DNA from 2 places in the Azospira restricta genome. Region 1 is predicted to be linked to the other one. Evidence: predicted binding sites of a transcription regulator. Region 1 holds the regulator's gene; the other holds the start of a gene.
What was found. Region 1 encodes sigma-54, which starts transcription at its own class of promoters, with help from an activator protein. Its sites were predicted from a motif close to TGGCACGCTTNCTGCTNA; they were not measured.

Region 2: nifE (nitrogenase iron-molybdenum cofactor biosynthesis protein NifE) is a predicted target of sigma-54. The motif match lies at 3,127-3,144, and genes of this name have one in related genera.

What each region holds. Positions count from the first base shown of each region.
Region 1 is NZ_CP064781.1:586,395-594,176, forward strand. It holds gene pncC (nicotinamide-nucleotide amidase) at 1-14, shown strand, start outside; gene recA (recombinase RecA) at 134-1,156, shown strand; gene recX (recombination regulator RecX) at 1,160-1,606, shown strand; gene lptB (LPS export ABC transporter ATP-binding protein) at 1,609-2,346, shown strand; gene IWH25_RS02800 (RNA polymerase factor sigma-54) at 2,389-3,825, shown strand; gene hpf (ribosome hibernation-promoting factor, HPF/YfiA family) at 3,839-4,165, shown strand; gene ptsN (PTS IIA-like nitrogen regulatory protein PtsN) at 4,261-4,707, shown strand; gene hprK (HPr(Ser) kinase/phosphatase) at 4,718-5,653, shown strand; gene IWH25_RS02820 (PsiF family protein) at 5,706-6,023, shown strand; gene IWH25_RS02825 (hypothetical protein) at 6,122-6,793, shown strand; gene IWH25_RS02830 (hypothetical protein) at 6,813-7,604, shown strand; gene IWH25_RS02835 (serine/threonine-protein kinase) at 7,636-7,782, shown strand, end outside.
Region 2 is NZ_CP064781.1:1,349,934-1,357,715, forward strand. It holds gene rsxC (electron transport complex subunit RsxC) at 1-413, shown strand, start outside; gene IWH25_RS06575 (RnfABCDGE type electron transport complex subunit D) at 410-1,495, shown strand; gene IWH25_RS06580 (RnfABCDGE type electron transport complex subunit G) at 1,492-2,106, shown strand; gene IWH25_RS06585 (electron transport complex subunit E) at 2,109-2,774, shown strand; gene IWH25_RS06590 (RnfH family protein) at 2,787-3,059, shown strand; gene nifE (nitrogenase iron-molybdenum cofactor biosynthesis protein NifE) at 3,173-4,573, shown strand; gene nifN (nitrogenase iron-molybdenum cofactor biosynthesis protein NifN) at 4,583-5,980, shown strand; gene IWH25_RS06605 (NifB/NifX family molybdenum-iron cluster-binding protein) at 5,997-6,416, shown strand; gene IWH25_RS06610 (SoxR reducing system RseC family protein) at 6,413-6,892, shown strand; gene IWH25_RS06615 (NifX-associated nitrogen fixation protein) at 6,882-7,331, shown strand; gene IWH25_RS06620 (CCE_0567 family metalloprotein) at 7,342-7,551, shown strand; gene fdxB (ferredoxin III, nif-specific) at 7,556-7,782, shown strand, end outside.

The DNA.
Region 1 (7,782 bases):
CGATGCGTGCCTGAAGCGCTCGACAAGCACGAAATACTGTATATACTTACACTGTATGCAATCACAGTAAGCGCTGCATGGGGGCGTTTCGGCGCCGTGCGATAATCCGCGCAACCTCTGACAAGGACGAGAAATGGACGACAACAAGGCAAAGGCACTGGCCGCCGCACTGGCGCAAATCGAGAAGCAGTTCGGCAAGGGCTCGATCATGAAGATGGGCGAGGGCAGCGTCGAGCACGACATCCAGGTCGTCTCCACCGGCTCGCTCGGCCTCGACATCGCGCTCGGCATCGGCGGCCTGCCGCGCGGCCGCGTCGTCGAGATCTACGGCCCGGAATCGTCGGGCAAGACGACGCTGACGCTGCAGGTCGTCGCCGAAATGCAGAAGATGGGCGGCACCGCCGCCTTCATCGACGCCGAGCACGCGCTCGACCCGTCCTACGCGCAGAAGCTCGGCGTGAACCTGAACGACCTGCTGATCTCGCAGCCGGACACCGGCGAGCAGGCGCTGGAAATCGCCGACATGCTGGTCCGCTCGGGCGGCGTCGACGTGATCGTCATCGACTCGGTCGCCGCGCTCACCCCGCGCGCCGAGATCGAGGGCGAGATGGGCGACCAGATGGTCGGCCTGCACGCCCGCCTGATGAGCCAGGCGCTGCGCAAGCTCACCGCCAACATCAAGAAGACGAACACGCTGGTGATCTTCATCAACCAGATCCGGATGAAGATCGGCGTCATGTTCGGCTCGCCGGAGACCACCACCGGCGGCAACGCGCTCAAGTTCTACGCCTCGGTGCGCCTCGACATCCGCCGCATCGGCTCGATCAAGAAGGGCGACGAGGTGATCGGCAACGAAACCAAGGTCAAGGTGGTCAAGAACAAGGTCTCGCCGCCGTTCAAGGAGGCGATCTTCGACATCCTCTACGGCGAGGGCACCTCACGCGAGGGCGAGATCATCGAGCTCGGCGTCGCCCACAAGCTGGTCGACAAGTCCGGCGCCTGGTATGCCTACAAGGGCGAGAAGATCGGCCAGGGCAAGGACAACGCGCGCGAATTCCTGAAGGCCAACCCGGCGATCGCGCAGGAAATCGAAGCCCGCGTCCGCGAAGCCGTCGGCGTCGCCTCGCCGCGCCCGCTGGAGGCCGCCGAGGCCTGAGCGATGGACGAGCTGCGCCAGCGCGCGCTGCGCCTGCTGGCGCGGCGAGACCATGCGCGCGCCGAGCTCAGGAAGAAGCTGGCGCCGCACGCCGAATCCGAGGAAGCCCTCGACGCGCTGCTCGACGAGCTGGCCGGGCGCCGCCTGCTGTCCGACGCGCGCTACGCCGAGATGCGCGTCGCCGGCCGCAGCGCCCGCTACGGCAATGCCCGGCTGGCGCAGGAGCTGAAGCAGCAGGGCGTCGCCGGCGAAGTCGCCGACGAGGCGCTGGCCGCCGCCGGCGACGAGCTGGCGCGCGCGCAGGCGATTTGGCGGCGGAAGTTCGGTACACTCCCGGCTGATGCCGCCGAGCGGGCCAAGCAGACCCGCTACCTGATGCACCGGGGATTCGCCGGCGGCGTGATCCGCCGCGTGCTGCGCGGCGAAGGCAACGAACAGGAAGAAGAATAGCCATGCCGGACCAGCCGAAGAGCAAGCTCAGCGCCCACAACCTGAACAAGCGCTACAAGAAGCGCACCGTCGTGCACGACGTCTCCTTCGAGGTCGGCAGCGGCGAGGTGGTCGGCCTGCTCGGCCCGAACGGCGCCGGCAAGACCACCACCTTCTACATGATCGTCGGCCTGGTCGCTTCCGACGGCGGCGACGTCTACATCGACGACACCAAGATCACCCATCTCCCGATCCACCGCCGCGCGCAGATGGGCGTCTCCTACCTGCCGCAGGAGGCCTCGGTGTTCCGCAAGCTGAGCGTCACCGAGAACATCCAGGCCGTGCTTGAGCTGCAGGACCTGCCCAAGGAAGAAATCCTGCGCCGGCTGGAGGACCTGCTCGAAGAACTGCACATCACGCACATCCGCAACAACTCGGCCGCCTCGCTGTCCGGCGGCGAGCGCCGCCGCGTCGAGATCGCCCGCGCGCTGGCGACGCAGCCGCGCTTCATCCTGCTCGACGAGCCCTTCGCCGGCGTCGACCCGATCGCCGTGCTGGAAATCCAGAAGATCATCCGCTTCCTGAAGGAACGCAACATCGGCGTGCTGATCACCGACCACAACGTGCGCGAGACGCTGGGCATCTGCGACCGGGCCTACATCATCAACGAAGGCTCGGTACTTGCTTCGGGCCACCCGGACGAAATCATCTATAATGAAGACGTCCGAAAAGTCTATCTGGGCGAGAACTTCCGCCTCTGATCCGAAAACAGAAACAGCAACTCCGGCCGTCCCGCGCCGCGCATGAGACCCGCTCTCCAGCTCAAGCTCTCGCAGCACCTTGCGTTGACCCCGCAACTGCAGCAGTCGATCCGGCTGCTGCAGCTGTCGACGCTTGAGCTCAATCAGGAGCTGGAAAAGTTCCTGCTCGAGAACCCGCTGCTCGAGCGAGAGGATGAGGACAATTTCGTCCCGGCACCGTCGTCGAGCAGCACCAGCGAACGCGAGCCGGCCGCTGAGGCCGGCGGCGAAGGCGAGGCCGGCAGCAGCGACGAGGTTCGCCCGAACACCGACGACGAAGGCTGGCCCGGCGACGGCAGTCCGGGAACCGGCTCGTCCGGCAGCGGCGGCAGCGACGAGGACGGCGATTACCAGGACATCCAGGCGGCGACCACCTCGCTCTCCGACCACCTGATCTGGCAGCTCGGCCTGACGCCGCTGCCCGACCGCGACCGCATGCTGGTGCGCGTGCTGATCGAGGCCCTCGACGAGGACGGCTACCTGTCGCAGACGCTCGACGAACTGGCCGAGATCATGCCGCCCGAACTGGAGATCGAGCCCGAGGAACTGCAGATCGCGCTGAAGCACCTGCAGCACTTCGACCCGACCGGCGTCGGCGCGCGCAACGCGCAGGAATGCCTGTCGCTGCAGCTGACGGCGCTCCCCGCCGATCCCGTGCGCGACCTGGCGCTGGTCATCGTCCGCCAGCATCTGGAATTGCTCGCCGCCCGCGACTTCGCCCGCATCAAGAAGCTGGCCGGCTGCGACGACGACCTGCTGCGCGCCGCGCACGCACTGATCAAGGGCCTCAACCCGCGCCCCGGCGCCCAGTTCGCGCCGCTCGACGCACGCTACATCATCCCCGACGTGATCGTGAAGAAGGTGCGCAACCAGTGGCGGGCGAGCATCAACCCCGACGCCTACCCGCGCCTGCGCATCAACCGCCTCTACGCCGAGGTGCTCGCCGGCCAGCGCGGCTCGGGACTCTCCGGCCAGCTGCAGGAAGCGCGCTGGCTGATCAAGAACGTGCAGCAGCGCTTCGACACCATCCAGCGCGTGTCGCAGACGATCGTTGACCGCCAGCGCCAGTTCTTCGAACATGGCGAGGTAGCGATGCGGCCGCTGGTGCTGCGCGAGATTGCCGACATCCTCGGCCTGCACGAATCGACCGTATCGCGGGTAACGACGCAGAAATACATGGCCACCCCGCGCGGCATCTTCGAACTGAAATACTTCTTCGGCAGCCATGTCGCCACCGATACCGGCGGCGCCTGCTCGGCCACCGCGATCCGTGCGCTGATCAAGCAGCTGGTGGGTGCCGAAGATGCGAAAAAACCGCTATCTGACAGCCAGATAGCGGAAATCCTTGGCCAGCAGGGGATTGTCGTGGCGCGACGAACGATTGCAAAATATCGTGAAGCGCTGAACATCCCGCCGGTCAATCTACGCAAGAGCCTGTGAAAGGAGTCTCACCATGAACCTGCAGATCAGTGGACACCACCTCGAAGTGACGCCGGCGATCCGCGACTATGTGACGGGCAAACTCGAGCGCGTCACGCGCCACTTCGACCACGTGATCGACGTGAACGTGATCCTCACCGTGGAGAAGCTGAAGCAGAAGGCCGAAGTCACGGTGCACGTCCGTGGCAAGGACATCTTCGTCGAGGCCGACGACGGCGACCTGTACGCAGCGATCGACATCCTGGTCGACAAGCTCGACCGCCAGGTCCAGAAGTACAAGCAGAAGGTCCAGGATCATCATCGCAGCGACAAGGCAGCCGCCCGCACGCTGGCCGAATGAGATAATCGACGCTTCGCGGCCGTCGCCGGAAATCCGCTCCCCGCGACGGCCCTCCCGCAACCTTCCTTCCCGCCGCCTGAAAGCTCTCCCGCAGCATGAGCCTCATCGCCAACCTCCTGCCCGTCGAGAACATCCTTCTCGACCTCGATGCCGGCAGCAAGAAACGGGTCTTCGAGCAGGCCGGCCTGATTTTCGAGAACCACCACGGCATCGCCCGGGCGACCGTCTTCGACAGCCTGTTCGCGCGCGAAAAGCTCGGCTCGACCGGACTCGGCCAGGGCGTCGCCATCCCGCACGGCCGCATCAAGGGGCTGAAGGACGCCCGCGGCGCCTTCCTGCGCCTGACCACGCCGGTGCCCTTCGATTCGCCGGACGGCAAGCCGGTGTCGCTGCTGTTCGTGCTGCTCGTTCCGGAGCAGGCCAACGAACTGCACCTGCAGATTCTTTCCGAGCTCGCCCAGCGCTTCTCCGACCGCGAGTTCCGCGACGCGCTGCTGGCCGCCCCCGACGCCGAAGCCGCCCGCCGGTTGTTCGTCAGCTGAGATTCCCGCCATGCGCCAGTTCAGCATCGCCCAGCTCTACGAGGACCACCGCGAGACGCTGCAGCTGAACTGGATCGCCGCGATCGGCACCGACCGCCAGCTCGAGCTGAAGGAATCCGGCAACTACGGCGCCGACATCGTCGGCCACCTCAACCTGATCCATTCCGAGCGCCTGCAGGTGATCGGCCAGGCCGAATACGACTGGGCCAACCGCGTCAGCCCGAAGCGCCTCACGACGCAGATCTCCGAGCTGATCGCCGACAACCCGCCGGGCATCATCTGCGCCGACGGCCTGGAAGTCCTGCCGATCGTGCAGGAGGCCTGCGAGGACAGCGGCACGCCGCTGTTCACCAGCCCCAAGCCGTGCTCGGCGGTGATCGACCTGCTGCGCATCTACCTCGCCCGCCGGCTGGCCGACACCACCTCGATCCACGGCGTGTTCATGGACGTCCTCGGCATGGGCGTGCTGATCACCGGCGACTCCGGCGTCGGCAAGTCGGAACTCGCGCTCGAGCTGATCTCGCGCGGCCACGGCCTGGTCGCCGACGACGTCGTCGAGCTCGCCCGGCTGGCGCCGACGACGATCGAGGGCCGCTGCCCGGGCATGCTGCGCGACTACCTGGAAGTGCGCGGCCTCGGCCTCCTGAACATCCGCACCATCTTCGGCGAGACCGCGTCGCGGCGGAAGATGAAGCTGAAGCTGATCGTGCACCTGCAGAAACCGCTCGCCGGCGTCGACGCGCCGCGCCTGCCGCTCGACGCGCAGACGCAGGAAATCCTCGGCGTGCCGATCCGCAAGGTGATCGTGCCGGTCGCCGCCGGCCGCAACCTGGCGGTGCTGCTGGAGGCCGCGGTGCGCAACACCATCCTCCAGCTGCGCGGCATCGACAGCATGCAGGAATTCGTCAACCGCCAGCAGCGCGCGCTGCTTGACGATGACATTTGAATTGCGCCTATAATCCTCCGGCCGTACCACCCCCACTCAGGAGGAAATACCGATGAAACTCGCAATCGCCCTGGTTTCGCTCGCCCTCGCCGCCGGCACCGCTTTCGCCGAAGAGAAGAAGGCCGACGCGCCGAAGAAGGAACCGTCCGCCGCGCAGAAGGCACAGCAGGCCAAGATGAAGGACTGCAACGCGCAGGCCGCCGGCAAGACCGGCGACGAGCGCAAGGCCTTCATGAAGCAATGCCTGTCCGGCGGCCACGCCGCCGACTCGGGTTGCGCCGCCCAGGCCGCCGACAAGAAGCTGGCCGGCGCCGCCAAGACCAGCTTCATGAAGAAGTGCGAAGCCGACGCGCCGGCCGCCACCAAGTAATCGCCGGAATCCCCGGGCGGAAAAATGCCGGCTTGATTGTGAGCCGGCATTTTTTTTGACAGAATCACCCGGCCCTCCGTCACCTGCGGACCATTTCCATGCGCGCATCGGCTTCCCGGCTCGTCCTTTCCCTGCTGCTGGCGGCACTGACGCCGCCGGCGCTGGCCGCCTTCAGCTTCTCCGAGGACGAGGAAAGGCAGAAAGCGGCCGACGGCGCGAAGCAGGGCGGCGCCCCCGCCGTCTCCGCCGCCTGCCGCGATTCGCTGAAGAACCGCAAGGTGATGGTCGTCGTCGGCCAGCGCAGCGCGCGCGGCACCGACGCCCACCAGGGCACCTACGGACCGCACTTCCAGGCGATCAACAAGCGGCTGAAGAAATTCGGCTTCAATACCTATACTCAGGAAGAAATCACCGCCCAGATCGCGCAGGCGGAAATCGACGCCTATTTCCGCAACGATCCGGACGCGGCGATCAACGCCTCGAAGAAGATGGGCGCCGACTTCATTCTGCGCGGCCTCATCTCCAGCCGGTCGGCGGTCAATCCGGTGCTGCGCATCCCCGAGGTCTACGTGAGCATGGGCTTCACGCTGACTGCCGCCGACGGGCGGACGATTTCCGACGCCTCCGCCAGCGCCGACTCGTATTCCGGCAGCGACACGCTGGGTATGGCGCTGACGCTGGTGAACGAGCAGGCCGACGGCGTCGTCGCCCGCCTGGTCAACGATTATTGCCGGCATGCCGCCCCGGCCGCGAAGGGCAAGGGCCGCTAAGCCACACGAGGAGACTCCGATGAAACGCTTCGTTCCCCTGCTTGCCGCCGGCCTGCTCGCCGGCACCGCCGTCGCCCAACCGACCTTCGAGAGCCCGTCGCCGACGGCCGGCAGCGGCACCTCGGAAACCGCCAACCAGATGGCGGACAAGGCGATGTACAAGCCGGTCGAGTACGCCAACGCCGGCAAGCCCGGCCCGGCGCTGGTGGTCATTCCCGGCGAGGTGAAGAGCAACAACGCCACCTTCACGCAGAAGTTCGGCCCGAACAACATCGCCGACTATGCCGAGCTCGAACTGGGCAAGGCCAACTTCAAGATCCTCGAACGCGCGGACCTCGGCCCGCTGCTCAACGAATTCCAGCTCGCCTACACGATGGGCGACCCGCAGGCGGCGCGCAAGATCCTGCAGAAGGGCAAGTTCAAGACGACCAAGTGGGTCGTCAAGTTCGACGTGCTCAAGGCCGAGCAGGTCGCGCAGGCCGAGTCCGGCTTCGACGGCCGCGCCGTCGGTGCGCTGATCGGCATCTTCGGCCGCGGCAGCGGCGGCGCCGCCGGCAACGTCGTCGCCAGCTCGGTGCAGACCGGCGAATCGACCGGCGTCTGGATCATCGGCATGCGCTACAAGATCATCGACGCCAACACCACCGAGCAGGTGGCGACCGGCTACGCCGAGGAGAAGATGGAGCTCGGCGCCAAGTCGAACTCGGTGCTCGGCCTCTCCTCCGGCGCCGCCGGCGGGCTGACGCTCGATTCGCTGGTGCAGCGCCTGGTGCAGAAGACGGTCTGGGAAATCGACAGCAAGCACAAGTGATCCGTCGCCATCGACGGGAAGGAACGACGCCATGGCAGGCCTACCGCAGCAGCTGGGCAAGTACGAGATCCGCAGGGAACTGGGGCGCGGCGCGATGGGCGTCGTCTACGAGGGCTGGGACGCCGGCATCGGCCGCCGCGTCGCGCTGAAGACGGTCCGCCGCGACCAGCTCGAAAGC
Region 2 (7,782 bases), 760 kb from region 1:
TCGCCGCCGACGAGGTCGCTGCCGCCGGCGAAGGGCCGTGCATCCGCTGCGCTGCCTGCGTGCGCGCCTGCCCAGTCGGGCTGTTGCCGCTGGAGATGGCGGCGCGCATCCGCAACGACGCGCTCGACGCGGCGGCGGCGATCGGCCTCGCCGACTGCATTTCCTGCGGCTGCTGCGCCTACGTCTGCCCGTCGCATATCCCGCTGGTGCAGTACTTCCAGCACGCCAAGGGCGAGCTCGCCGCGCGCGAACGGGCGCGCTTGCGCGGCGAGGCCACGCGCAAGCTCGCCACGCAGCGCCAGCAGCGCCTTGAACGCGAGGCGCGCGAGAAGGCCGCGGCGGCGGCCCGGCGCAAGGCCGAGCGCGCCGCGCAGCAGGCCGCGGCGCGCGCCGATGCAGGAGAACCGGCATGAACCCGCAACTATCGTCCGCCACCGCCGCGCCGCACGCGCACGGCGGCGGCAGCGTCGCCCGCGCGATGCTGCACGTCCAGCTCGCGCTGCTGCCGGCGACGCTGCACGGCTTCTGGCTGTACGGCTGGCCGTCGTTCTTCCTGTGGCTGCTGACCATCCTCGCCTGCGTCGGCTGGGAGGCGCTGGCGCTGCGCCTGGCCGGCGCGCCGCGGCCGGCCGCCGTGCTGCGCGACGGCTCGGCGGTGCTGACCGGCTGGCTGCTGGCGCTGACGCTGCCGCCATGGGCGCCGTGGTGGGTGGCGGTGATCGGTGGCTTCATCGCCATCGTCGTCGCCAAGCAGGTCTTCGGCGGCCTCGGCCAGAACGTCTTCAACCCGGCGATGGTCGCCCGCGTCGCGCTGCTGGTTTCCTTCCCGCTGCCGCTGACGCAATGGGTGGCGCCGCTGGCGGCGCCGGCACCCGGTTTCGTCGACAGCCTGCAGCGCTTTCTCGGCGGCGCGCCGGTCCCCGACGCGCTGACCAGCGCGACGCTGCTCGGCCACGCCAAGACCGAGCTGTCGCGCGGCGCCGACCTCGCCCAGGCGCTGGCCGGGCCGGCGGCGCCGACCCTCTCGTGGCTCGGCGAGCGCGCCGGCAGCTTCGGCGAGGCCGGCGCGCTGCTGCTCTTCGCCGGCGGCCTCTACCTGCTCGCCGTCGGCGTCATCCGCTGGCACGCGCCGCTCGGCGTGCTCGCCGGCCTCGCGCTGCCGGCGGCGATCGCGCATGCGGTCGACCCGGCGCGCTACCTCGATGCCGCCAGCCACCTGCTGTCCGGCGCGGCGATCCTCGGTGCCTTCTTCATCGCCACCGACTACGTCACCTCGCCGGCGACGCCGGCCGGCCGCCTCGTCTTCGGCGTCGGCGTCGGCCTGCTCAGCTGGATCATCCGCAGCTGGGGCGGCTACCCGGAGGGGATGGCCTTCGCGGTGCTGCTGATGAACGGCCTGACGCCGGTGATCGACCGCCTGCTGCGGCCGCGCATCCTCGGCCGTGACCGCCGCGGCCGGCCGCGCGACGTGCCGGCCGGGGAGCTGCGGCGATGAGGCTCGAACAGTTGCGCGAGCGGCTCGCCTACCAGCCGCTGCTGCTCGGCGCGATCGCGCTGGTCGCCAGTGCCGCGCTGGCCTTCGCCGCCGCCGCCACGCGTGCGCCGATCGCCGCCGCCGAGGCGAAGGACCTGCGCGACTCGCTCGCCGAGGTGCTGCCGCCCGGCTTCGCCGACAACGACTTCCTGCGCGACACGCTGGTGCTGCCGCGCGACGGCGGGACGGTGACGGTCTACCGCGTGCGCCGCAGCGGCCGGGTCGAGGGTGCGGTGTTCAAGCTCGCCGGCCGCGGCTACGCCGCCGACATCCAGCTCTTGATCGGCGTCGACCGCGACGGCCGCGCGCTCGGCGTGCGCGTCGTCAAGCACGCCGAAACGCCGGGCCTCGGCGACAAGATCGAGGTCGCCAAGTCGGCCTGGATCCGCGCCTTCGACGGCCGTGCGCTGGGCGATCCGGTGCCCGAGCGCTGGGCGGTGAAGAAGGACGGCGGCGATTTCGACCAGTTCGCCGGCGCCACCGTCACGCCGCGCGCGGTGGTGCGCACGGTCAGGGGCGGGCTGGAGTTCTTCGCGGCGCACCGCGCCGAAATCCTCGGGGAGGCCTCATGAACATGTCGCTCGGCACCATCGTCAGGAACGGTCTTTGGGAGCAGAACGTGGTCTTCGCGCAGCTGCTGGCGATGTGTCCGTCGATGGCGGTCACCAGCAGCGGCACCAACGGCCTCGGCATGGGGCTGGCGACCACCGCCGTGCTGGTCGTCGCCAACGTGCTGGTGTCGGCGATCCGGCACACGGTCAGCGCACAGGTGCGCATCCCGGTCTTCGTCGTCCTCATCGCCGGGCTGGTCACCGTCGTCGACATGGCGATGAACGCCTGGCTGCACGAGCTGTACAAGGTGCTCGGCCTGTTCATCGCGCTGATCGTCGTCAATTGCGCGATCCTCGGCCGCGCCGAGGCCTTCGCGGTGAAGGCCGGGCCGCTGGCGGCGGCGGTCGACGGGTTGGCGATGGGGCTCGGCTTCACCGGCGCGCTGACCGCGATCGGGCTGGTGCGCGAGTTCCTCGGCGCCGGCACGCTGTTCGCGCAGGCTTCCAGCCTGCTCGGCCCGGGCTTCGCCTTCCTCGAACTGCAGCTGCCCGGCTACGGCGGCATGCTGCTGATGATCCTGCCGCCCGGCGGCTTCGCGGTGCTCGGCTTCATGCTCGCCGGCAAGCGCCTGCTCGAACGGCGCGGCGCGCGGCCGGCGGCGGCCGCGGCACCGGCCGGCTGCTGCTGAGGAGGCGGGGCCATGCAGATCGGCGTCGTCTATTCCGAACCCGGCCAGCAGTTCTGGCTGAACCTCGAGGTGCCGGACGGCAGCACCGTCGCCGAGGCGATCGAGCGCTCCGGCGTCTGCACGGCCTGCCCGCAGATCGACCTGGCCGCGCAGAAGGTCGGCGTCTTCGGCCGCCTGGTGCGCCTCGATACGCCGCTGCAGGCGGGCGACCGCGTCGAGATCTACCGGCCGATCGTCGCCGACCCGGCGACCGTGCCGCGGCGCGACCTGGCCGACGACGCGTAGGCGCCGATTGTCGGTTTTGCGACACGCCCGGCGCTCGGAAAATCCTTGCGAATCAGCGTGCTGGCGATGGCATCCATCTTGCTGAACGGTGCACGAGTCCAGCGGAGAAGCGCATGAAGACCAGCGAAATCCAGGCCCTGCTCGACGAGCCGGCCTGCAGCCACAACCACAAGGAGAAGTCCGGCTGCGCGCGGCCGAAGCCCGGCGCCGCGGCTGGCGGCTGCTCCTTCGACGGCGCGCAGATCGCGCTCTTGCCGATCGCCGACGTCGCCCACATCGTGCACGGGCCGATCGCCTGCGCCGGCTCGTCGTGGGACAACCGCGGCACGCGCTCGTCGGGGCCGACGCTGTACCGCCTCGGCCTGACCACCGACCTCTCCGAGACCGACGTGGTCATGGGCCGCGGCGAGAAACGGCTGTTCCATGCGATCCGGCAGGCCATCGAGACCTATTCGCCGGCCGCGGTCTTCGTCTACAACACCTGCGTCACCGCGCTCATCGGCGACGACGTCGAGGCCGTCTGCCAGGCCGCCGCGGCGCGCTGGGGAACGCCGGTGGTGCCGGTCGACGCGGCCGGCTTCTACGGCACCAAGAACCTCGGCAACCGCCTCGCCGGCGAGGCGATGGTGAAGCACGTGATCGGCACGCGCGAGCCGCCGCCGGCGGCGCCGCGCGCCGACGGGCGGCCGACCCGCGACATCAACCTGATCGGCGAATACAACATCGCCGGCGAGTTCTGGCACGTCGCGCCGCTGTTCGACGAGCTCGGCTACCGCATCCTCGCCACGCTCTCCGGCGACGCCCGCTTCGCCGAGGTGCAGACGATGCATCGCGCCGAGGCGACGATGGTGGTCTGCGCCAAGGCGCTGCTCAACGTCGCGCGCAAGCTGCAGGAAGGCTACGGCATCCCCTGGTTCGAGGGCAGCTTCTACGGCGTCGCCGACATGTCGGCGGCGCTGCGCGGCTTTGCCGCGCTGATCGGCGATCCCGACCTGGCGGCGCGCACCGAGCTGGTCGTCGCCCGCGAGGAGGCGCTGGCCGACGCCGCGCTCGCACCGTGGCGGCAGCGGCTGGCCGGCAAGCGGGTGCTGCTGTACACCGGCGGCGTCAAGTCGTGGTCGATCGTCTCCGCGCTGCAGGACCTCGGCATGACGGTGGTCGCCACCGGCACCAAGAAGTCGACCGAGGAGGACAAGGCGCGCATCCGCGAGCTGATGGGGGCGGACGCGAAGATGATCGACGACGGCAGCCCGCAGGCGCTGCTGTCGGCCTACCGCGACTACCGCGCCGACATCCTGATCGCCGGCGGCCGCAACCTGTACACGGCGCTGAAGGCACGCATCCCCTTCCTCGACATCAACCAGGAGCGCGAATTCGGCTACGCCGGCTACCGCGGCATGGTCGAGCTGGCGCGCCAGCTGGCGCTGTCGATCGAGAGCCCGGTGTGGGCGGCGGTGCGGCAGCCGGCGCCGTGGGCGGCGGCGCGCGGGCCCGGCGCCGTGCTCAGCGCGTAGGAGACGGAGATGGCGGAAATCATCCAGTCGCGCAAGGCGCTCGCGGTCAACCCGCTCAAGGTCAGCCAGCCGGTCGGCGCCGCGCTCGCCTTCCTCGGCATCGACCGCGGCCTGCCGCTGATGCACGGTTCGCAGGGCTGCACCGCGTTCGCCAAGGTCTTCTTCGTGCGCCACTTCCGCGAGCCGATCCCGCTGCAGACGACGGCGATGGACCAGGTGGCGACGATCATGGGCGCCGACGACAACGTCGTCGCGGCGCTCGCCACGCTCTGCGCGAAGCACCGCCCGGACCTCGTCGGTCTGCTCAGCACCGGCCTCTCCGAGACGCAGGGGAGCGACCTGCGGCGCGCGGTGCGCGAATTCCGCGCGGCGCATCCGGAACATGACGGCGTTGCCGTGGTGCCGGTGAATACGCCCGACTACCTCGGCTGCTTCGAGAGCGGCTACGCGGCGGCGGTGACGGCGATCGTCGATGCGCTGGTGCCGGCCGGGCGCCACGCCGGCCGCCGGCCGAAGCAGGTGAACGTGCTCGCCTCGTCGATGCTGACGCCGGGCGACGTCGAGGCGATCAAGGAATGGATCGAGGCCTTCGGCCTCTACCCGGTGGTGCTGCCCGACCTCGGCGACGCCCTCGACGGCCATCTGGTCGAGGCCGAGTTCTCGTCGCTGACGATCGGCGGTACGAAGCGCGCCGAGATCGCGGCGATGGGCGAATCGGCGGCGACGCTGGTGATTGGCGACTCGCTCGCCGCCGCCGCCGACCTGCTGCACGCGCGCAGCGGCGTCCCCGACCACCGCTTCGCCGGGCTGATGGGGCAGGCCGCCTGCGACGCATTCACGCAGGCGCTCGCCGCCATCTCCGGCCGCCCGGTGCCGCCGCAAATCGAGCGCCGGCGCGCGCAGCTGCAGGACGCGATGGTCGATTGCCATTTCATGCTCGGCTTCGCGCGCATCGCGCTCGCCGCCGACCCCGACCTGCTGGCGCAGCTCGCCGCCTGCCTCGCCGGCATGGGCGCCGAGCTCGTCGCCGCGGTCAGCCCGGCCCGAGGGCCGGCGCTGGAGGCGTTGCCGCTCAAGCAGGTGACGGTCGGCGACCTCGAAGACCTCGAACGGCTGGCGCGTGCCGGCGACGCGCAGCTGCTGATCGCCAATTCGCATGCGCTCGGCAGCGCGCAGCGCCTCGGCGTGCCCCTGTTGCGCGCCGGCTTCCCGCAATACGACCTGGTCGGCGGCTACGCCCGCACCTGGGTGGGTTACCGCGGCACCCGCCAGGCGCTGTTCGACCTCGCCAACCTGCTGCAGGCCCAACACCATGAGCTCGAACCCTACCGATCCGCCTACCGGCGCGACGCCCGCCCGCACGAGTCCGCCGCCGGCGCGGCGCCTGCAGTTGGTGCGGTGCACTGACGCCGCGGCCGCGACGATGATCCGCGTCGCCTTCGCCTCCGTCGGCCGCGTCCGCGTCGACCAGCATTTCGGTGCTGCCGAGGGCTTCGTCGTCTACGACGTGGCGCCGGACAAGGCGACGCTGGTCGGCGTCGGCGCCTTCGCCGCCGAGGCGATGGACGGCAACGAGGGCAAGCTCGCCGCCAAGGTCGATTTCCTCGCCGGTTGCGCCGCGGTCTACGTGCTGGCGATCGGCGCCTCGGCGATCCAGCAGCTGGTCGCGCGCGGCATCCAGCCGATCCGCGTCACCGAGGTCGATGCGATCGACGCGCTGCTCGCCGACCTCGGTCGCGCGCTGCGCGAGGGCGGCGTCGCCTGGATCGAGCGCGCGCTGGCGCGCGCCGGGCGCAGCGACGCCCGCTTCGCGGCGATGGCCGACGAGGGGTGGACGGGATGAGCGGCGCCGCCGAGGTGCGCGGCGTCGTCCGCCGCATCGCCGGCGGCCGCGCGCTGGTCGCGGTCGCGGAGACCGCCTGCGGCGGCTGCACGCACGCCGGCGGCTGCGCCGCCGGCCGCCTGGCGGCGGCGCGCGGCCCGCGCCTGCTGACGCTGCCGGCCGATGCCGCGCTCGCGGTCGGCGACGCAGTGTGCATCCGCCAGTGCGAGCGCGGCCTGGCGTTGTCGGCGGTGCTCGGCTACCTGGTGCCGGCGCTGGCGATGCCGCTCGGCGCGTGGGGCGGTGCGGCCTTTGCCGGCAGCGATGCCGGGGCCGCCGCCGGCGCCGCCGGTGGCTTCGTCGCCGCGCTCGCCGCCGCCCGCCTGCTGCTCTCCGCCTTCCCGGCGCTGTCGCCGCCGCCGCGCGCGCTTCCCCTTCGCCTTCCCCTTTCCCAACCGGCAACGCCTTCCGCAGAGGAGTATCCCGATGAGCCCTGATCCGATTCTCGACACCGACTTCATCAAGGAAATGTCACGCCAGATGCGCGCGCTCGACACCTACGGTACCTACGCCGGCAAGTCGACGACCGAGGTCCTCGCCCCCTTCGTGCTGACCAAGGAGCGCAAGGCCGACATCCCGCTCGTCGGCGACCCCGACGAGGAGACGGTCGCCCGCGTCAAGGCCTTCTACAACGCGATCGCGGTGCTGATCGAGAAGGAGTGCAAGCTGCTCGCGGTACCGCTGGTGCACCTCACGCACGAAGGCTTCGGCCGCGCGCTGATCACTGTCGGCAAGCTGGTCACGGTGGACAAGACCCTGCGCGACGTGCACCGCTTCGGCTTCGCCAGCCTGTCGAAGATGAAGGACGAGGCGGACAAGCTGCTGGCGGTGGCGATCGAGCGCATCGGCCAGCATTCCGCGGTCGCCGGGATGTAGGGCGCGGACGATGGACGACGCTGACCTGCAGGCGCTCGACAAGGAAGTGCGGCGGCTGAAGCGGATCGCTGCCGAGCACGCGGCGGCGCTGCATGACCTGGCCGAGGAGCGCCTGCCCGCCGCCTGGGCCGAACTGCCGGCGCTCTCGGCGGCCGCCTACGAGGCCTGCCAGGCGTGGGCCGCAGCCAACGCGCGGCTGCTCGCCGCGCAGAAAGGATGACGCGATGATTACCGGATTGACGCGCGGCGGTGCCGAATGGGTGCCGCAGTTCGTGACTGCCCTCGACCAGAAGAAGTGCATCGGCTGCGGCCGCTGCTACAAGGTCTGCCCGCGCCAGGTGCTGGACCTGGTCGAGCGCGAACTCGACGACGACAGCGACGACGAGGACGACAACATGATGGTGATGGCTATCGCCGACGCCGCCGACTGCATCGGCTGCAGCTCCTGCGG